Regions from separate parts of the Pseudolactococcus yaeyamensis genome, predicted to be linked through region 1. Evidence: predicted binding sites of a transcription regulator. Region 1 holds the regulator's gene; the other holds the start of a gene.

Region 1 (11,508 bases):
CTGGACCAAGCGCAATAGCAATGGGGAGATGTTGACAGCACAATCTTGGGTTGATGGCGTTGTCCTTGCGGCAACTGAGATGGGGGATATGCAAGTCAATCAGACACTTGCCACCCTACATCATAGCAAGATGTTGGTAGAGGCCTTCAAAAAATTTGGTAATGATGTGACCACCCCGAAACAATTGGTAGATAGATTGTATCAACATGCGCATAGAAGTTTGATTCAAAATTCTTACTTGTCAAATGCTTTATCCGAATTACGCGAAGCAACACCTAAGTTCGAGGTGCAAAATGCCGTCGTGGTACATGGAGATGTCAACCATCATAACTGGTTGAAAAATGACCACAGTGGGAAAATTTACTTAGTGGATTGGGATACGGTTGCTTTATCTGACGCCTTTGTGGATGTGGCGCATCTCTTGGGTCACTATATTGCCCCGAGTCAATGGCGAGAATGGTTAGAGTACTCGGGTTATCGGGTAGATGAAGAAACATTTGTTAAAATCAAATGGTATGGAACACTATCATTTTTAAAACAAATCAACGAAAATTTATGGTCTGATAACCTACAGGCTGCGAATTTAGAAATTCTGGGTTTGCGAAATTTTTGTGATATTTTTAAATAATGTATGGGGAGACTAGCGTCTCCTTGTTTCAGTTAAAGGGAAAGGTTTAAATCACTAATTTGAACTTTTCTGACCATAACATATTGCGTTGCGTAACAGGTAGACATAGGAGTGAAAAAAGAAAAGATGCGAGTCAGAAATCGGAAAGGCGCCCCAGAAATGATGGCAGCCAATACCCAATATGTGGTTGAAAATCCAGAGGCCTTTAAAGGTAAATGGGCGGAAAAATTTGGCAATAATCATCCTATCCATGTCGAAGTTGGGTCGGGAAAAGGGGCTTTTATTACGGGTATGGCAGAGCGCCATCCAGATATTAATTATATCGCCATTGATATGCAGTTGACAGTTTTATCTTATGCTTTGGATAAGGTGCTGGAACTGAATTTGCCAAATATCCAACTCTTGCACGTTGATGGCAGCAGCCTGACCAATTATTTTGCGACTGGCGAAGTTGATTTAGTCTACTTGAATTTCTCGGATCCGTGGCCTAAGACACGCCATGAAAAGCGTCGCTTGACTTACAAAGATTTTCTGAAAACCTACGAAACTATTTTAGTCAAAAATGGACAAGTCCATTTTAAAACGGATAACCGCGGCTTGTTTGAGTACTCGCTCGCATCGATGAGCCAATATGGTATGACTTTACAACAAGTCTGGCTAGATTTACATACAGATGTGGCATTTACCGAAAAAAATGTGATGACAGAATATGAGGCGAAATTTTCCTCAAAAGGTCAAGTCATCTATCGCATGGAGGCGCAGTTTTAATATGAAATGTCCTAAATGTCAATCAGAAGAATCAAAAGTCATCGACAGTCGTCAGGCTGAAAATGCCATCAGACGCCGCCGTGAATGCGAAAATTGTGGCAATCGTTTTACAACCTTTGAACGTATCGAAGAAATGCCCTTGCTCGTCATTAAAAAAGATGACACCCGCGAAGTCTTTAACCGTGATAAAATTATCACAGGGATTGTTCGTAGTGCCCGCAAACGACCAGTTTCTTCTGAGTCGATTGAAAAAGCGGTGGAACGTGTTGAGCGCAAGGTGCGAATGTTGGCTGAAAATGAAGTCCATTCGGATATCATTGGTGAGTTTGTCATGGAAGAATTGGCTGAACTAGATGAGATTACCTATGTGCGTTTCGCCAGTGTTTATCGTAGCTTCAAAGACGTCAGCGATCTCGAAGACCTCTTGCGAAATATTACTAAAAAGAATAAGTAGGAAAAAATATGCGACCCATTGATAAATTCACAGTCAAAAACGCTGACAAAACCAGCTTTGATGCCGGTGTTTTTGTCATGTTCTATCAACCGATTATTGGGCGGAATGGGTTTGCCTTGTACCAGCTTTTGCGTGCTTTTCCAACTCACAAGGGGCGCTTGTCAGATTTGCTCAATCATCTGGATTACGGCTTGAACGAGTTGATGAATGGCTTTGACCAGTTATCAGCTTTGCACTTACTAGACATTTATGAGGACCATGGCGAGCTGACACTAGTTTTACAGAGCCATTTGACGCCGGAGTTTTTCCTATCAGATGGGCTTTACAAGCAATTGCTAACGGATAAAATCGGGCAACCTGCACTTGAAAAATTGATAAGAGAAACTGACTTCTCAGGTCAAAAAATCTCTAAGAAGTTTTCAGATGTCTACCGTGTGGCGGAATTGCCCGAAACGATAGATATTTCAGTGCCTGTTGATAAGGGATTTGACTTAGCATACTTCAAGACAACCATGGAAAATAAAGGGATTCAGTTTGCTGATGAAAGCAAAGATACACTAGCGCTATACGCTTTAGCTGATAAATTTGATTTGGACTGGTATGATTTGTTCAAAATCGCTGAAACGACGCAAAATGCTGACCAGTCGCTTAATACAGCCAATATGTCTCGCCATTTAATTGCGCAAAACCAAAAACAACCTCGCTTACTTGATTTTTCAAAAGCCGAACAAGCGCTAATCAGAACGGCTAAGTCCGAAAAACCAGAGGCACTGCTGTCGAAAATCAAGAAAAGCCGATTTGACGGGTACCCAACTCAAAAAGAAAAACAGCTGCTCGTGCGACTTTCTCGTGACGGTGTAGCGCCAGAAATCCAAAATATGCTGATAATCTATTTCTTGGAAATTCGGGGTTATTCTAATGTCTCAGACTATATAGAAGAGCAAGCTAATCGCTGGAAGAAAGAACAGGTGACATCGGCCGAGCTCGCAGCCAAGTGGTTAGCGACCTATCAAAATAAGCAGGCTGATAAAGCAAATAAGAAAGTACAACCACTGAAAAAAACGCCACCTGCTGGTAGTGAAATACCTGACTGGTATGATCCTGATTATAAAAATGAAACCAGTAGGGTTCAACAGGCTGAGCTAGAAAAAATCAGACGTCAAGCACTTGACAAAATGAATGGTGGTGAATAATATGGCAATGGAATCAATAGCAGATGCGATGGCAAATCGTTTAGACGTCAAAAAATATCAGGAATTGACTGCCAAGATTTTGGATAATCCTGAAATCAAAACTTTTATTCAAGACAACGAATTTGAGCCGACACAAGTGAATAAATCCCTGTCGAAGTTTAACGAATATCTAAAAGAAAAAGCTAAATTCGTTGCGGGTGAACCCACTAAAATATCAGGTTATGAGCCAATTCTTTTTAATAATGAAGGTTTTGCTGATGTGACTTATCGTGCAACAGCAGAAACCTTAGCAAAAGAAGCTGAAATCAGCAAAAAACGTCGGGTTAAATTGATTGGTATGCCGAGAGATTTTGCTGATGTTATCTGGGATGATGTCCTTTTAGATGATGCCAATCGTGTTGCTGCCTATCAAGCTGTTGCTGAATTTATAGCAAATTATCCCAATCAAAACGGTGTCTATCTCTATGGTCAATTCGGTGTTGGCAAGAGCTTTATGATGGCTGCCATGGCGAATAAGTTGGCAGAGAAGGGGATTTCTACTAGCTTGATTCATTATCCGTCTTTTATTTCTGACAACACTGGCTTTGATGAGTTAAAGTGGCAGGCTAATGACATTAAAAAAGTCCAAGTCTTAGTCTTGGACGACATTGGCGCCGAAAGCAATAACGACTGGATTCGCGATAACATTTTGCAAGTCATTTTGCAGTATCGGATGCAGGAAAATTTGCCGACATTTTTCACGTCGAATTTAACCATGGATGAGCTTGAGATGCGGCTTGCTATGACTAAAAAAGGAGATGAAACTTGGGCTGCTAAGCGAGTCATGGAGCGTGTACGTAAGCTGTCGAGAGAGTTTCGTTTGGAGGGAGAAAATCGTCGCAATGGTTAATGATACGATTAAACTTATGTTACAGCACACCTCTGTCAGAAATTTTACAGCAGAAAAAATCCCCGCTGAGACAATGAAAACGATAATTGAGGTGGGGCGTGCTGCCTCAACTTGGAAAAATTTTCAGTCATATTCGATTATCAATGTGCAGACGGATGAGACCAAAAGCAAAATTTTTGACTTGCAACCTCAGAAGTCAATCAAGCATGCGTCTCATTTTCTAGTTTTTGTTGGTGATTTAAACAGAGCAGAGAAAGCAACGAAATTGCACACTGGGGAATTTTTCCCAGAAGGTGCTGAGAATTTATTGATTTCATCTGTCGATGCTAGTTTGGCTGCGCAAAATACCTTGCTTGCAGCAGAGAGTCTAGGCTACGGCGGTGTGATTGTGGGCCTTATCCGCGCTCAAGCTGCTGAATTGTCAGCGCTTTTGGATTTACCAGACTACACATATCCATTATTTGGCGTAGCCTTGGGTGTACCTGCTCGCCGAAATGCAGTCAAACCACGCCTGCCTTATGAGGCGGTTGTCTTTGACGAACGTTATCAAGAGCAAACGGCGCAAGTCATTCAAGACTATGACAAAATGCAAGCAGAGTTTGCTGGAGACCGCCGTCTTGACAGCGACTGGAGTGAGAGAATCGCTGCACAGTTCGGTGTGCCATCACAATCAGCGACTTTGACGAATTTACAGGATAAGGGTTTGGTGTCGTAGTATAAAAAATAAGCTCATCGCATTTTTTGCGAGAGCTTATTTTGACATTATTGAGCATCATGATTTTCGGTGTTATTTTAACATCTATTCCAGTGAGGCATATTGTATAAATGGATTTATGTAGAAATTTCATTATTGATTTCCTTAAGAAGAATTTCACTTGAAATTTTAGCTTTCTTTTGGGTTTCTTTTTGCTTGTGAATATAGTTTTTAAATTTGAAGATACCCGCAGTAATTGCTACAATTCCGATTGCTCCAAGTGTGATGAGAAGTGGTTTAAGAATTTCATTTCTTCCATATAGTCTTCCTTCTTCTCTGATATCTTCTAAGTAAGCTTCAGGACCTCCATGATGTTTAGCTTCTTTTGCTAATTCGGCATAATTCCAATCTTGTGACATTGATGTTCTCCTCATTGTTTGATAAATTGTAATCTTGCATTTTTACGGTCTTCAATGCCAAAAATATCAAGAGCTATTGTGACAATATTTCCTTCTCTTAATTCAACAGCAACATCTGGTGAGGAAGTCGTTAGTTTGACCTTATGATCTAGACTAGCATCATCAAAATCATTGATAGCTATGCGCCAACCTTCAGTTGAGTTTTTTGCACTTAGTGGTTGACTTGATTGAAGTTTATAAATCCCTGGATTTATATCTCTTCCAACAATCCATGAACCGATATAAAATTCTGTTTGTGGGGTTGCGGTAGGCACTGCAGTAAATTTTACTTTTGATATATTGCTAAACTGCCAAACATCACCTTTGAAATTAAGTACCCTAATTTTTGATAACTGTCTAGTTTCGGGTGCACCAGCAGTGTAGTTATTAAACGGATAATGAAATCCATCGTGCTTGCCATGTATATTACCTTCGCCACCCAATATTTCCATGTCATAGATACCTGGTTTGATACTATCATCTAAGCCTACATTCATATCTCCAGTCACATAAAGTTCATCAGTAGAGATAGATTTTTCAGCCCAACTAGCAATCTTTTCTAGAGTGCTAGACTCGGTATTTGATTCTGTTTTGACATCAGAACTCGCTTTTACAGCGCTACTACCTAATGAGTTTGAAGATGAAATTTTTTTGTCTACATTTGAAGTAGCACACGCAGTTAAGCTCGCAATAGCAAGCAAACTTGCTGACAATAAAATAATTTTTTTCATGGGGAATTCTCCTAAAATTTTAGTAAAGCAATAAGCTTTCCATTATAAGCAGTGTAGTTTTGAAAAAATCCAAAGTATTGCAATACTTTCCTTAATGTACTAACATTAAGGAACCTTAACTTGTACGTCTTTGATGATGATTTTGAAAAAGATGAGCAGGAGTAAACGTATTATGTTATACTTAGACTTGAGTGCTTAGCAAGTGGAAAAGCACGGCAACATAAAGGAGAAAACAATGGCATTACCTACAGTAGCAATCGTCGGCCGACCAAACGTCGGCAAATCGACCATTTTTAATCGAATCGCAGGCGAACGGATTTCCATCGTCGAAGATACACCCGGCGTGACACGTGACCGGATTTACACAACCAGCGAATGGCTCAATAAAAAATTCGCCATGATTGATACAGGTGGTATCGAAATGGCGGATACGCCATTTATGGCACAAATCAAGGCGCAAGCTGAGATTGCTATGGATGAGGCTGATGTCATTGTTTTCGTCGTGGACGGTGAAAATGGCGTGACAGATGCGGACGAATATGTCGCACAAATCCTTTACAAAACGGCTACCCCCGTCATCCTCGTCGTCAATAAAATCGACAACCCTGAGCGCCGCATGGAAATTTTCGATTTCTACAGCCTTGGTTTGGGCGAACCTTATCCTGTTTCTGCGGTTCATGGGATTGGGACTGGGGATGTCCTCAATGCCATCATCGACAACCTACCAGTCGAAACTGAAGCAGAAAATCCAGACATCGTCAAGTTTTCATTGATTGGTCGACCAAATGTCGGCAAATCAAGCTTGATTAATGCCATTTTAGGCGAAGACCGCGTCATCGCAAGCCCGATTGCAGGTACTACCCGCGATGCCATCGATACCAACTTCACGGACGGAGAAGGTCAAGAGTTCACCATGATTGACACCGCGGGTATGAGAAAGCGTGGGAAAGTCTACGAATCAACCGAGAAATATTCAGTCATGCGTGCCATGCGTGCCATTGACCGTTCGGACGTTGTCCTCATGGTACTAAACGCCGAAGAAGGTATCAGAGAATACGATAAAAGGATTGCAGGCTTTGCCCATGAGGCAGGTCGTGGCATTATCATCGTTGTCAACAAATGGGATACCATTGACAAAGACAACAAGACCCTTCAAAAATGGGAAGAAAAAATTCGTGACGAGTTCCAATATCTCAACTATGCACCGATTATTTTCGTCTCAGCTGAAACCAAACAACGTCTCAATAAATTACCTGACTTGATTAAATCAGTCAGCCAAGCCCAAAATATGCGCATTCCATCTGCCGTGCTTAACGATGTGATTATGGATGCGATTGCTATCAATCCAACGCCAACCGATAAAGGACGGCGTCTCAAGATTTTCTATGCCACACAAGTGGCGATAAAACCACCGACATTTGTCGTCTTTGTCAATGAAGAAGAACTCATGCACTTTTCATATGCAAGAATGCTAGAAAATCAAATTCGGAAAGCTTTTGTTTTTGAAGGGACACCGATTCATTTGATTGCTCGTAAACGGAAGTAATGTTTATGACATCTGAAAATGAGCCAATTGACATCACGAGACAAGTGTCAGCTATTTCGGTAACAAAATCAAGTGGCACTCAGGTTGACTATTATCTCTATCCTGAGTTTGAAATTCATAAGAATTCGCTTCCCGCTGGTGTTGTCCAAGATTGGCACAAACATCAGGAACTTGATGAAAATATTATCGTGACTTCTGGCGAAATTACGGTTGAGTATCTGGCAAATAGTCACGTTTCAAGTCAAACAATACACGAAAATGATGTCTTACGTGTGAAACAAAGTATTCATCGGCTATCCAATCAATCAAGTGAACCAGCCCAATTCATCGTTTTTCGTTTTATGCCAACGGGTAGAGAACAGTCGGAGCGGATGAAACGCGATAAAGTTGACTGTGAAAAAATGATGAAATAAGTCTTTAAGACAAGAAAAAATGAGTGAAATCATACAAGAAAAAATGAGTGAAATCATAAATTTGCATTCTGTCAAAATTATGGTATAATAGTTCTAAAGAACAAAGAAAGGAGCGCTCACATTGGGCGCTCCTGTTGTTTGAATTTTTATAAATGATTTTAGGGTCATAACTATAGAAAGCCTTTGAGCGGACATCTACTCATTTAAGGGTACCTCTAAAAACTGCTTTTGATGACTTTTGAGTTAAATATTTCTAGTTGAAAGCATTGCTTTCAATCAACCAATGAGGACAACGAAGTTGTCTTCGGCTAGGCATTGCGACAAGGCTTGTGGCTGCGGTTACTCGCCACAGAAAGCCCAGTGCTACTGCAAGGTGCGAAGCAATAACGACGCGATAGGAAAATTTAGCCAAAAGAGGCAAATCTGAGTTTTTAGAGGTGCCCTTAACCAAATAAAGAAAACATTTTCGGCTATTTTCCGCCACTTCATCGTTGATAAGTCCTGCCGTACACCTGTACATCATCGCTTTATCGCCTCGAATTGACGGAAAATATCTCAAACATTTTGTTTCCTTTCTTTAGTTAAATGAGTATATTCGCGAATGACCCCGCTTGGACGAAGCGAAAGCAGAGGTCAAGTTTCAAGATTTTGCGAAGTAAAATCGTAGAAAGGAATTTTATGTCTACAAACATCACAGAAGTTGTGTTGGCACATCTTGAAGGTCTCTTGCCTGAGCCTTTTGAGTTGGTGGATGTCGAATGGTCAAAAATGGGAGCAGACCATGTTTTATCTGTCCTTGTTGATAAGCCAGAAGGGATTACACTGCAAGACACAGCTGACTTGTCAGAAATCATCAGTCCAGAATTGGATAAGATGTCACCAGATCCTTTTCCCTCGGAGTATATGCTTGAGGTAGCAAGCCCCGGTGCTGAGCGTCCGCTCAAAAAAGCAACTGACTTCGACAAGTACATCGGTGCCTATGTTTTTGTTAAGCTCTACCAAAAAGTTGCAGGAGAAAAAGAGTTTGTCGGCGATTTAGTCGCTTTTGATGGCAATCTAATCACCCTCAATTATCTAGACAAAACACGTCAGAAAACAGTTGAGCTTGAATTATCAAACATTGCCAAAGCTCGGACACAAGTCAAACTATAATAAAATATAGAAGCATTTAAATTTAAAAAGAAAGTTGGAGACACATGAGTAAGGAAATGCAAGCTGCATTCACCCTTTTGGAGGAAGAAAAAGGCATCTCGCCTGAAGTTGTGATTGGTGCGATTGCTGAGGCTTTAACAGCGGCTTACAAAAAACAATACAATCAATCACAAAACGTGACGATTGAGTACAACGACGCCAAAGGAGATTTTATCGTTTACTCAACGCGTGAAGTTGTAGATGAAGTTTTTGATAGCCGTTTGGAAATGAGCCTAGAGGATGCCCTCGCACTCAATTCACACTATCAAATCGGCGATAAAATTCGTTTTGAAGAAAAACCGAAAGATTTTGCTCGGACAGCAGCTAATGCAGCCAAACAAGTCATTATGAACAAAATGCGTGAGGAATCACACACCATCATCTATAATGAATTCAAACGCTATGAAAATGAAATCATTCAGGGAACTGTAGAGCGTGTCGATGACCGTGCGATCTTTATCAATCTTGGTAAAGTTGACAGTATGCTTGGTAAACGTGATCAAATTCCGGGCGAGCGTTATCAGATTGGCGACAAAGTCAAAGTCTACGTTTCAGCTGTTGAACAGTCGAAAAAAGGCCCAATCGTTTATGTCAGCCGGACACATCCTGATTTGCTCAAACGGATGTTTGAAAAAGAAATTCCAGAAGTTTACGATGGTACGGTTGAAATTATCAGTATTGCGCGTGAGGCTGGCGATCGGGCCAAAGTTATCGTTAAATCTAACGATGCCAATGTTGATGCGATTGGGACAATCGTTGGCCCGCGTGGCTCACGGATTCGGACTTTGGTTGATGAATTACATGGCGAAAACATGGATATTATCGAATGGAACGAAGACCGTGCGACATTGATTAAGAATGCCTTGAAACCGGCGCAAGTCACAGATGTGATTATTGACGAAGAAACAGGCGAAACGGTTGTCATCGTACCAGATGAACAATTATCATTGGCTATCGGTAAACGTGGACAAAATGTCCGTTTGGCAGCTCACGTGACCAATAATAAAATCGACATCAAGTCTCAAACAAAATTTGATCAGGAAGCTGCGGACGTTCAAGCAGAAGAAATTGAAGCAGATTTTGCTGACGAAGTGCTTGACTAATTTGATTGACACAGGAGAGGAGTGAGTCACCATGGTGAAGACCAAAAAAATTCCTTTACGAAAATCTGTCGTCTCAAACACACAATTTCCTAAAAGAGAACTGTTGCGAATCGTCTATAATAAAGCAGGCGACATCAGTATTGACCCAACAGGAAAAGCTGCAGGGCGCGGCGCTTATATCGCCATCAAAAATGACGAAGCGCAGCAAGCCAAGAAAAAACGGGTTTTTGATCGTGTGTTTCAGACGCAGATTGCGGATCATTTTTATGACGAGTTAATCCTTTACGTCGATCATCAAGTCGAACGTGAAAAATTAGCAAAGGTGACCTATTCAATCGATGAGGCACCAGAAATTTAAGGCTAAACTATGACTGAAATAACAGATTTCAATAAAACAAAACTGGCGAATTCCCTAGGAATGGCCAAGAAAGCCGGAAAGATTGTGACAGGTGAAGAACTTGTCATCAAATCTATCCAGGCAGACCGTGCAAGATTAGTATTTGTTGCCCATGATGGCGCACCTAATCTTGTCAAACGTATCACTGATAAAACAACCTATTATGAAATTCCCATGCTAGACATCTTTTCTGCGGCCGAACTTTCTCACGCTATTGGTAGCGACCGGAAAGTCATCGCTGTTCAAGATAAAGGATTTGCCAAGAAAATGGAGAGTCTTATGAAATAAGAATAAAAAGGTGATCATGAGCGCTTAGCGCCGTATGAAAATAGGAAATCACATAGCTCTGCGCTTGCGCAGGTTCTGAGATTTATCTTTTTCACTAGGAGCTGCTCATTATGAACCGGATTAAGAAGGAGGACATCAACATGTCTGAAAAAAAACGTATTAACCAAATTGCTAAAGAGAGTGGATTAACTAATAAAGAACTTGTCGACCATGCCCAAAAAATCGGTTTACCCGTTAAATCGCACAGCTCAAGCATTGATGCTGAACAAACTAAACAGTTATTAAGCTCTTTTAAAGCTGCGGGAAATGGTAGTAAACAAGAAAAAACGACCAAGGCTACGCCCAAAAAAGTTGCAGAACCCAAAACTCAGAATCGTGTGATTGTGTCTGGCGGTAAAAAAGTCGTGACTGAAACAGAAACAGGCAACCGTCCGATTGTTGTCGGTGGTAAGAAAGTGCTGTCAGATGACGAAGTGTCTAGTGGTCGTGTCATTTCAGTAGGTGGCAAAACAGTTCCGCCAGCACCAAAAGCTGAGACTAAACAAGCTGTACCTGCTCAACAGGACAAGGTAGTCAACAAGTCTGCACAACCTGCGGCAAAAAAACAAGCTGAAAATAAGTCAGTAAAGAAAGCAGATAGTAAAGTAGAAACGAAAACTAAAGCGGAAACGTCGAAAAAAGTAGAGCGCCCAGCCAATGGTGGGATTAAAGTGATTAAGCGTGCGGAAGATATTAAACCGAAAAATGGTGGCATC
Region 2 (11,508 bases), on a different contig from region 1:
GCTGGACGAATACCGTCAAAACTTTGAGAAAGATAAGGCTTTGGAGCGGCGTTTCCAAAAAGTGTTGGTGCAAGAACCGACGGTTGAAGACACGATTTCTATCCTGCGTGGTTTGAAAGAACGCTTTGAAGTGCACCATGGTGTGAAAATTCATGATAATGCTTTGATTGCTGCGGCAACTTTGTCAAATCGTTATATTACGGATAGGTATTTGCCAGATAAAGCCATTGACCTTGTCGATGAAGCGAGTGCAACGATTCGGGTTGAGATGAATTCTTCTCCAACTGAGTTGGATCAAATTACGCGTAAACTTATGCAGCTTGAAATTGAAGAAGAAGCCTTGAAGAAGGAAATAGACGATGGCTCTAAGAAACGTTTGGCGATTCTACAAGAAGAACTTGCCAATACGCGTGAAACAGCTAATGCCTTGAAGATGCGTTGGGAAACTGAAAAAGAGGCAGTAGAAGCGATTCATGCTAAGCGTGCGGAGTTAGAGCAAGCTCGTTTTGATTTAGAAAATGCTGAAAATGAGTACAATCTGGAGCAGGCTGCTGTTCTGCGTCATGGTACAATTCCAAAATTGGAAAAAGAAGTGACTGATTTAGAAAATGCCCAAGAAGCAGATGCCAGCAATCACTTGGTGCAAGAATCAGTGACAGATAATGAAATCGCTCAAGTGATTGGTCGCTTGACTGGTATTCCTGTGACCAAACTGGTCGAAGGCGAAAAAGAAAAGCTCTTGCACTTGGCAGAGACACTACACCAACGTGTGGTTGGGCAAGATGAGGCGGTTAACGCGGTTTCTGATGCCATTATCCGTAGTCGTGCCGGTCTGCAAGACCCTAATAAACCGCTTGGTAGCTTTCTATTTCTTGGTCCGACTGGTGTCGGTAAAACTGAATTGGCTAAAAGTTTAGCCGAAGACCTCTTCGATTCAGAAAACCACATGGTGCGGATTGACATGAGTGAGTACATGGAAAAACATAGTGTCTCACGTTTGGTTGGTGCACCTCCAGGATATGTTGGTTATGACGAAGGCGGTCAGTTGACTGAGGCTGTACGTCGTAATCCGTACACGATCGTCTTGCTTGATGAGATCGAAAAAGCGCATCCTGATGTCTTTAACATCCTACTCCAAGTGCTTGACGATGGTCGTTTGACAGATTCTAAGGGTGTTGTTGTTGACTTCAAGAACACCGTCTTGATTATGACCTCAAACATTGGCTCACGGACGCTCTTAGATGGGATTAAAGAGGATGGCACCCTTGACAATACGACCAAAGAAGCAGTTTTAGATGAGCTTAAGGGGCACTTCAAACCTGAGTTCCTTAATCGGATTGATGATACCGTCGTCTTCACGCCGTTGACCTTGTCTGTCGTCAAACAAATTATCGATAAAATCGTGGCGCAGCTTACAGAACGCTTGTCGCATCAAGATATTAATTTAGAGCTAACAACAGAGGCCCTTGATTGGATTGCCAAAAATGCGTATGAACCCGATTATGGGGCACGACCAATTAAACGGTTTATGACGAAACATCTTGAAACACCACTTGCGAAAGCACTTGTATCTGGTAAAGTCTTACCAAACTCAGTGGTTTTAGTTGGTTTGAAAGATGATACGTTAGTTTTTGATATGAAGTAAATAGATTGACCAAATAAAATGAACAGAAATCGGCTTGTTAGATTTTTGTTCATTTTATTTGCGTAAAAATAGGTATAAGTGAGCGCCACGGGAATTGACGAAATAATCTAATAATGTTATAATTGGTAGCAGGTAGCAGGTAGCAGGTAGCAGGTAGCAGGTAGCAGGTAGCAGGTAGCAGGTAGCAGGTAGCAGGTAGCAGGTAGCAGGTAGCAGGTAGCAGGTAGCAGGTAGCAGGTAGCAGGTAGCAGGACTATTTGAAAACGCTTACCGTGTTTGTGTATCTTGTTTCTATATCTATGAGCTAGGATTGCTTAAACGATAAAAAGGAGACACACATGAAAAAAGAAAATTTTAACGATGAGATTTCAAATATTCGGGAGACTTTTAAGGCATTACGAAAAGCAAGGGGCTATACACAAACTGATGTGAGTGATGAGATTGTCTCTAAATCTCTTATCTCTAAATTTGAAAATGGGACAACTATGTTAGCAGCCGATAAGTTATTGCATATTATTTCTAAACTTAATATGACACCAAATGAATTTGTCAATGTTTTGAATGATTATCAACCAGACCGCATGCAACGGCTTTATAACACTTTAAATCAGATTCGTTTTTCCGGTTTAAATGGTGCTGAACAGTCAGAAAAGTTGATTATTGAGGGAACGACTGATAAATTTGAAATTCTGTCAAATATCATGATTAAAAGTGTTTTACAGGATGTGACGGGTAAGCAGTACGTTTCTAAAGCTGAGAGAAATATTGTCGGAGAGTATTTGAATGGACTAGATAATTGGACTGAGTTTGAGGTCAAGCTCCTTTATTACGCTTGTCCGATTTTGGATAGGGGAGATTTTAGGTGGTTTGGTGAAGTGCTTTTAGAGAGAACTAAGCATTTTTATTCTGGTGGTTTAAAAAATTTGTTTATAGGAACTTTAATTAATTTATATGAAGGTATCATTGAATATCAAGACTTAGAAGATGCTGAGTTTCTTAGGCGTGAAATTGAAAAGATTAATCTATCTAGCGATTTAATTGCAACCATTAATTTTCAAATTTTAAAAAATCTACACGATTATACTAAAAAAAGAACAAAAGAAAATCTTACCCAAGCAAATAACTATTTGGATAAGATTGAATTTTTAGGTGTTAAGCCTATTGTTGAGTATTATAGAGGACGACTGAAAGCTTTAGAGGAATAATACGACCACCCACCAAGCGAAATATTTGCTTATCATAATATAGTTCCTTTCTTTATCTCAAGATAACCTTATTATATACCAGATTTTTCGCATTTAGGAAAAGTTGAAAATATTCCATTTATTAGAACTATTTTTAAAAAGTAGAAGATTTTCAACTTTTCGGATATGCCGATTTTCTGTGGTAGAATTAATCTTGTAAGGTTAAGGGAAAGCGCTTTCTCTATAATCTTATACTGCCATGCGCGCTGGCAGTGGCTACACTCAGATTGATTGGTTATAACTTTTCTTGTCTTTGTCTTTGAAATTACTCTGATTAAGTCGTTTTGAATATTAGGACTATGATGTTTGAAAAAATCATTTCAGCAAGCGAGAGCTTGCGAACAAAACTCAGACTAAATAAAAATTTAGTCCATACTTTGGAGGAATTTTATGTTTTCAGAAGTAAGTGGCTTTCAATTGTCACAATCATCAAAAGAAATAGCTAAAAATCTCTTAATATCAGTAATATCAGCATTTTTAGCGGTCTTTGTGGTTCGTAATTTTTTGATTGGTGCAGCTTTGTGTGTCTCTATATCTACCGTTGCACGTTGGGTATGGGCAATTTATCAGGCGCATAGAGCTGGTAGGTCAATTAGAGCAGCTGTTTCTCTATGTCTAGGTACAGCAGGATGGACGTGGATTCTTGTTGATTTTCTGATTGGCTATGGAGTTGCGCTAGTATTGGGAAGTACTTGGGTACAAGCCTTGTAATTCTTTGAGATAGCCTTCTTTGATTCGACTGAGGAGGCTATTTCTATTTTTTAGGAAAGTATTTTATGAAAATATTACATTCAAGATATATATCATTTCTAGTATTTATTTTGTTTATTACTAGTTACTTAATCATGGTACAAAAAAATGTTGGAACAAGCATCTTATCTGTCAATTACGCTTTAAGTGTTCTTTCATTTATTTCTGCAGTGCTTGCACTTATTTTTAATTATATTTCATATGCGTTCTTTTTATCTTTGTTTGATATGAGTCCTTTAAAGTATAAGCAACTTTTTTGGAATGCAGTTTGGATTTCATTTTTATTAAATTATTTATTTGTGTCTCTAACTCAAAAGGTATCAATTTTGATTTTGATGTTCAAAATTGGTATAAATCCATTTATGATTATTAATTTTTTGCTTATTGGTTTTATACTGTACGTAAGAGAAAATAGGTCATTAAAAAAAATTGTATTATTTTTTTTGAGTATAACTCTAGTTGGGATTATTGGACAAGTGATTATAAATATGCTAGGAGTTTAAATGATAGAGAAACGAACTTTCAATCAAGAAGTTAATTTCTTGAAGTACGCCAAATTTAAAGATAAATACCGTTTATATTTTCCAAATATCCCAGATTTTTTTTGGAAAGTGATGTTTTATTGGATGTTCTTTTTTCCGTATCTCGGTATGTTTTTGGTGCTTTCTATTTTTACATTTGTTGTTTATATCGGGAAAATGCCAGAAAATTTTATATTTTATATATCTCTTATTACAATAATAGGACAAAGTCTAAGTGTGTGGGCGATAGTTACAAAAGAAAATGATTTTTTAAAAATTCATCACTTAGATTATTATAATTCAGGTTTGTTTAATAGTTCTGAAAAAAATCTTTTTATTAATAAGTTGATTATTTATTATACTTATCCAATAATTTTTACAATTGCTGTGCCATTATTTTTGGATTTAGTATTACGCTACTTCAAGGGCATAATAAGTATATATGATTGCGTTATATATTTTTTTGTTTTACTTACCATGATATTTTTAATTATTAAAAATGCCTACTATGATTTAACTTTGGAGGTAGGTTTAAAGCATAGAGGAGAGTTTTCGTTTTTTGCTTTTTTTGTTTTGATAATAATTAAATTATTTTTCGTAATGAATAATTGGAATTCCTACCAATCAATTGATTTTAGCATGTTGTTAAAAGCAATGAAACATCGTTACTTAGTTCTACTTACTTTAATATTATTGATATCTTGTAGTTGTTTATTAAAAAAATATCGCTTAAACAAAGTACATCAGGATAATAAAATTATTTCCCTAATATTGAACCACTGTAAAGGAATTGAGCGAGATTTTTTTATTAGAGAATTACTACAAGGAAGTATCTTGTTACCTTTAATAATTATTACTGCTTTATTTATTCCAGCAACTATATTCCAGAAAAATATATCAGTAGTCTTAATTGTATTTTTCTTTTATAGTCATTATAATTCGCATTATTTGCTAAATAATCGTTATTTTTCTTATGTAAAAATGACAGGATATATTTGGCGAGGTTTATGGATTGTAAGTTATAAACTGATTGGAATTCAATTGTTATTAGTGATAGTGACTACATTGTTTCTCAATCATTCTTTAGCGACTATTGGAATATATATCGCAATTAATAGCTTTGTTTTCATATTAAATCTTATAATTTCAACTATAATTTATGGTGCGGTTATTTCTTCTAAAGGGACAGATAAAAAGAAAGAGAAAACAATTGAATTATTTTATACTCTACCATTAATTCTGCAGTTAGTATATGTCATAAGGAGCAATTTATGAAAATATTAAATAAAAAAACTTTAAAAAAATTTTTTATTCTATATATTTTATTTTGGATACCAGCAATCCTATTTCTTATATTATTTGCTATTTTTGGGAAGAGTAACTCAATTATGGTGATGTCAAGTGAGATAGATTATTCGTTTTGGAAGATTTTCACAAATAACCTAGTAGTTGCTGTTTTATTATACTTGTTGGGGTATTTACATAGATATCTGGTTTATTTGTTATATTTTATAAATGCCATGTCTTTTACTTTCTTGTTTAGTTTGTCTATTGAACGATATCAGTTAATTGATGTTCTATTTCGTCTTGCAAGTTATGGTCTGACAGAAATAATGGCGTTTACATTGGTTGTAGTATTAGCATTACAAAAGAAAAATAGATTATTTACTAGAGAGTATAAGGTTGTATTTTTATCAATTTTATTGTTAGTATTCTCTGCATGGATAGAAAGTATTGTGATTTGAAAGAGAGAAAATAATATGAAAATGAAAAACGTTACAAAGTCTTATGACGGTAAAAAATCGGTAATAGAAAAATTTTCTTTTGATTTTTCTGAAGGGACAATATATAGTATTTTTGGAGAAAATGGCTCGGGAAAAACAACGCTACTTAATATTTTAAGTGGGTATCTAAATTTTGAAGAGGGTAATATTGAGGGAAATGATGACGTGCTTTTAATAACGGAAGATGTTATACCTTTTGACTATATTACAGGATTGGAATTTGTACATTTAACTTTACGCCATAAGAAAAAAATAGTTTCAGATGAGGTGGTTAATTTTTACTTGCAAGAATTTGGGATGTTAGAATTTAAGGATGATTATTTAGATAGTTATTCTTCAGGTATGAAATATAAAATCCTAATGATTTTAACTTTTATTATAAAACCGAAAGTTCTTCTTTTAGACGAACCTTTCTCTGAGCTAGACATTATAACTGTCGAAAGAGTAAATCAAGAACTTCAAAGAATGAAAGAAAGTAGCTTGATAATTTTTTCTACTCATATATCTAGTCTTGCTTTTCAGATTAGTGATAAAATTCTTTTTTTAACATCTAAAAAGTTTTTAACATTTGATAATCAATTTTCCAATGTTGAAATGCTAGAACAAAAAATTCAAGAAGTTATGACTAAAAAAATCCAAGATAGTTATGAAGTTATTGACAATCATCAATAATTAACAGAATATATCGAATTTTCAAATTTAATCCCAGACAAATGATAACATTTATGTTAAAATAATACCATTATTTAATTTATAACAGGAGAACAAAATGAACAAACAAACGAAAAGAATCATTGCTATCGTTATCATCTTACTAGGTATCCTATCAATCATTGCGACATCGCTTAATCTTCAGGTGACGCTAGGTGATCCGGAGGCGTTTTTGGCAGGTGAAGTGGGCTTACCAGTTCCGGACGTTGTGAATCGGGGATTATTTGTCGTTCAGGCGATTTGTTTGGTTTATCTGATATTTGCAGAGAATTTCAAGAAAACAAATCTGTTTTGGATTATTCTGTCACCGCTAGGGTGCATCGTTCTTGGCACGCGTCAACTTTTAAGATTAAATAAAGCGACCTTGATTGAGGACTGAGCATGAAAAAATTCTACCAAAAACATCCCTTAGTCGTTATTTTAACTAGCATTATCGCCACAATTATCATTGGGATTGTGGTTTTGTCTGCGCTTTTATTACCCAAGCTAAAGACTAGCAAGCAGGCAGATTATGAGCTTTATACTGTCAAAGCTCAGGCTGACAATATTTTCAAGGGCAATGTGACGGCAAAAACGTCGACTGATTATCGAGAAGATATGTCGCTTGGCGAATTGTCACAAGTCAATGTGACGGATGGGCAGGAAGTGAAGGCTGGCGATGTTTTATTGACATATACTAAGTCATCTGACGATTTATCAAGCCAAGAATTTGCAATCAAAAGTGCTGAGAATGATTTGGCAAATGCCCAGGCAGATGTGGTGGAAGCAGAGAAAAAGGACGCGAAGTTACGTACGGACTTCAATAAAGCCAAAGATGAGGGAGAAAGGCAGAACATCAATGCTCAGCTTGAGGCTAATAACGAGACTTGGAAAGCAGCGCTGCGCTCGGTAACAGCTGCTACACTTGCGCGCGACCAAGCACAAGCAACTTTAGCAAGTCAAAAGGATAAGCAAACTGCCACGGTGACGTCTAAAACAGATGGTATTGTGATTATGGGGACGAAGTCTGAGACGTCGCCTTTACTGAGTGTTGTGAGTCGGGAGACACTGGTCAATGGTAAGACATCGGAATATGATTACGACAAGCTCAAGGTGAACGATGTGGTAAGTGTTGAGACGGTTGATTTGTCGAAAAAAGTGACGGGTAAAATCTCTTATATTTCTCCAGTTCCAGATAAAGCAACGTCTGAAACATCATCTAGTCAATACAATTTTAAGGTTGTTTTAGATGAGCCATTACAAAACGGCTATACGGTTCAGATTCATCGTCCAAATGAAACACTTTATATTCCTAAAACATCCGTGAAAAATGGTAAAGTTTACATGAAACGTGGTGGGAAATTTAGTAAAGTTGCAGTCGAAACTAAGGAGTCGGGTAGTCGCTTGCAAGTCATATCTGGTTTAAATTCGGGCGATAAAATTATCGAGGAGGCAGCAGCTTATGTTGATACGCCTTGAAAATATCACAAAAACTTATGAGCTTGCCAAACAAGAAGTTACTGTTTTAAACAATGTCTCTCTCAATATTTTTGAGGGTGATTTTGTTGGTATTATGGGGCGAAGTGGTTCTGGAAAGTCGACTTTGGTTAATCTGATTGGTTTTTTGGACAAGAAATTTAAAGGGACTTACTATTTTGAAGATAAGTTAGTTGAGCAGTATACAGACGATGACTTATCTAAAATCAGAAATGAAAATGTTGGCTTTGTTTTTCAAAATTTTGGCTTGATTGAAAATATGACAGTTGGGCAAAATGTTGAATTGCCTTTATTATACGCTGGTATTTCTAATCAGGAAAAAACACGTCTTGTAGCGGAGAGTTTGGAAAAAGTGGGCTTGGCTGACTTTGTAGGTCAGTCTGTTAAACTTTTATCGGGTGGTCAAAGGCAACGGGTGGCTATTGCGCGTGCCATTGTCAATTCTCCTAAATTTATCATTGCAGATGAGCCAACGGGTGCGCTTGATAGCAAAACATCTGTTGATATTATGCAGTTGTTTACAGATTTGAATACGACTAGTGGTGTGACGATTATTTTGGTGACACATGATCCCAATTTGATGGCATATTGTAATCGTGAAATTAGAGTGTCTGATGGCGAGGTGGTCCTATGAACTTGCGTGCCGTTATCAAAAATGCTTATCAAGCCCTTCGTCAAAATACCAGACGCAGTATTTTAACGATGCTTGGTATTGTCATTGGTATTGCCAGTGTCATCACGATTTTATCGTTAGGACGTGGGTTTGAAACTTACACGGTAAAAAATCTGACTGCTACAAATGAAAAAAATGTAGCGGTCGATGTTGTTTTTTCGCCGTCGGATTATGAACAGTTTGAATCAAATAAAATGCGCTACTTTTCTGATGAAGACTTGAAATTTATAGGTCAGATTGAGGGCGTAGAGAAGGTTGCCTATGTCAAAGCTGACGACAAGTTTTTACGTATAGATTTACAGGTAGCAGATAAAAAAATCAGTAAGAATTTAGGCTTTGTAGCTGGTGGTAAAGATGCTGTCGAGGTGGGGCGCACGATTAGTCGTGATGATATTGAAACGCATCAAAAGGTCGCAATGATCAGTCGTGATACGGCAAAAGATGTCAATCCAGATGTGAATAAGGTATTAGGTACAGGGATTGACATAAAAGGTGAGCTTTATCAAATTGTTGGCATCTATAAAGGAGGGACGGCTAATTTGTTTGATATGACCCCTGATGTCAAGATTCCCAAGACAACCTACCAGTACTATACGAATAGCGAAGGGAATCCCACGCAAATAAAAGTTACAATTGCTAATGATTATAAACCCAGTAAGGTTGCGCAGAAAGTGATTAAAAAACTGGAAAAAGTAGGCATCAGTCGTAATTTTGGTGAGTATTCAACTTTTGATATGAGTTCTCTGACAGACGGTATTGGTAAAGTATTGAAGATGTTGACCTTCTTTATCTCAGGAATAGCGGGCATTTCACTCTTCATTGCAGGTGTTGGCGTTATGAATATGATGTATACATCAGTTTCTGAACGTGTCAAAGAAATTGGCGTTCGCCGAAGTGTTGGCGCTAAAAGACGTGACATTCGAAATCAATTTTTGGTTGAAGGCTTGATGCTAACAATGTCAGCTGGTGTGATTGGTTATATCATCGGTTATTTGGTTGCGCTTGTCATATCAATCTTCTTGCCATTTAAAGTATCTCCAGATTTATTTACAATTTCCCTAACTTTAGTCATAACGATTGCCATTGGTCTGGTCTTTTCAATCACCCCAGCCAACATGGCAGCGCGAAAAGATTTGGTGGAGATTTTGAGATAACATTACAAAAAATAGGTCATTTGACTTATTTTTTTGTGGTTAATAAGTCGAAAATAGGGCAATCTATTGGCTGAATAGGATGAAATAATCAAATATTAGGCAAATGCTTGACATCCTATATATAGTATGTTAAGGTCTTAAATCTTTATATAAGACACAATATATTGTGATTCCGTGTTTACAAATTACCCAATGAGTGGTAGAATATATTTAAAATCACTTTAGAAATGAGATGTACGTTATGATGGTTTGGGAAAAAACAGAGGTAGTCGACAATACGATGGAAGTTGTTAAGCGTGATGGTCGCCATTTAAATTTTGAGCCGGAAAAAATTTATGATGCCTTGAGAAAAGCCTCTGATGAAGTTTTTCCGATGTCACCGGTTCAAGAAGTGAAATTGGAACACTTGACGGACAAAATCGTTGCGACAATTTTTGACCGTTTTGATGATAATATCAAAATTTATGAAATTCAAAATATCGTCGAGCACGTTTTGTTGGATGCTAATGAGTACAAATTAGCAGAAGTCTATATTAATTATCGGACAAAACGCGATTTTGAGCGCTCGCAAGCGACAGATATCAACTTCACGATTGACAAATTGATTAATAAAGAACAGTCTGTTGTCAATGAAAATGCCAACAAAGACAGTGATGTCTTCAATACGCAACGTGACTTGACGGCAGGTATCGTTGGCAAATCGATTGGTCTGAAAATGCTACCGGCGCACGTTGCAAATGCCCACCAAAAAGGCGACATCCATTTCCATGATTTGGATTATCAGCCCTATGCACCGATGACCAACTGTTGTCTGGTTGATGTCAAAGGGATGCTTCGCGATGGCTTCAAACTTGGCAATGCCGTCATCGACAGCCCTAAGTCAATTCAAACAGCAGCAGCACAAATCTCGCAAATCATTGCCAATGTGGCCTCAAGCCAATATGGTGGTACATCTGTCAACCGCATCGACGAAGTGTTGGCGCCTTATGCTGAGCTGAATTTTGCCAAGCACATGAAGGACGCCGAAGAGTGGGTAGCAGCTGAAAAACGCGAAGCCTATGCGCGTGCAAAAACGGCCAAAGATATCTATGATGCCATGCAAAGTCTGGAGTACGAGATCAATACCTTGTTCACGTCCAATGGTCAAACACCATTTACAACCTTTGGTTTCGGCCTAGGTGAGGATTGGTATGCGCGTGAAATACAGAAAGCTATTCTTCAAAACCGCATTAAAGGTCTGGGTAAAGAAGGGCGTACAGCCATCTTCCCTAAACTCGTTTTCACCATTAAACGTGGTTTGAATTTGAATGCTGAAGACCCCAATTATGACATTAAAGAATTAGCAGCCGAATGTGCGACAAAACGCATGTATCCAGACATTGTCAGCTACGATAAAATCGTTGAACTAACTGGCTCATTCAAAGCACCAATGGGGTGCCGCAGTTTCTTGCAAGGTTGGCAAGACGAAAACGGTCAAGATGTCGTGGATGGTCGGATGAACTTAGGCGTTGTGACGCTTAATTTACCACGTATTGCCCTTGAATCTAAAG

Evidence for each region. Region 1 encodes NrdR, which represses ribonucleotide reductase genes. Its sites were predicted from a motif close to ACACNATATATNGTGT; they were not measured.
Region 2: the regulator NrdR is predicted to act here: its motif matches at 10,113-10,128, upstream of nrdD (anaerobic ribonucleoside-triphosphate reductase).

Annotation. Positions count from the first base shown of each region.
Region 1 is NZ_BAAGGP010000010.1:9,482-20,989, reverse strand. Features, by position in the region: gene ACYQ21_RS03425 (phosphotransferase family protein) at 1-628, shown strand, start outside; gene trmB (tRNA (guanosine(46)-N7)-methyltransferase TrmB) at 755-1,396, shown strand; gene nrdR (transcriptional regulator NrdR) at 1,398-1,850, shown strand; gene ACYQ21_RS03410 (DnaD domain protein) at 1,859-3,043, shown strand; gene dnaI (primosomal protein DnaI) at 3,051-3,932, shown strand; gene ACYQ21_RS03400 (NADPH-dependent oxidoreductase) at 3,925-4,647, shown strand; gene ACYQ21_RS03395 (hypothetical protein) at 4,764-5,045, opposite strand; gene ACYQ21_RS03390 (hypothetical protein) at 5,057-5,815, opposite strand; gene der (ribosome biogenesis GTPase Der) at 6,051-7,361, shown strand; gene ACYQ21_RS03380 (cupin domain-containing protein) at 7,367-7,774, shown strand; gene rimP (ribosome maturation factor RimP) at 8,453-8,926, shown strand; gene nusA (transcription termination factor NusA) at 8,971-10,068, shown strand; gene rnpM (RNase P modulator RnpM) at 10,100-10,426, shown strand; gene ACYQ21_RS03360 (YlxQ-related RNA-binding protein) at 10,436-10,753, shown strand; gene infB (translation initiation factor IF-2) at 10,894-11,508, shown strand, end outside.
Region 2 is NZ_BAAGGP010000003.1:67,648-79,155, reverse strand. Features, by position in the region: gene clpB (ATP-dependent chaperone ClpB) at 1-1,645, shown strand, start outside; gene ACYQ21_RS01460 (helix-turn-helix domain-containing protein) at 1,984-2,850, shown strand; gene ACYQ21_RS01455 (hypothetical protein) at 3,280-3,600, shown strand; gene ACYQ21_RS01450 (hypothetical protein) at 3,666-4,142, shown strand; gene ACYQ21_RS01445 (hypothetical protein) at 4,143-5,435, shown strand; gene ACYQ21_RS01440 (stage II sporulation protein M) at 5,432-5,905, shown strand; gene ACYQ21_RS01435 (ATP-binding cassette domain-containing protein) at 5,927-6,616, shown strand; gene ACYQ21_RS01430 (hypothetical protein) at 6,714-7,034, shown strand; gene ACYQ21_RS01425 (efflux RND transporter periplasmic adaptor subunit) at 7,037-8,113, shown strand; gene ACYQ21_RS01420 (ABC transporter ATP-binding protein) at 8,097-8,765, shown strand; gene ACYQ21_RS01415 (ABC transporter permease) at 8,762-9,958, shown strand; gene nrdD (anaerobic ribonucleoside-triphosphate reductase) at 10,200-11,508, shown strand, end outside.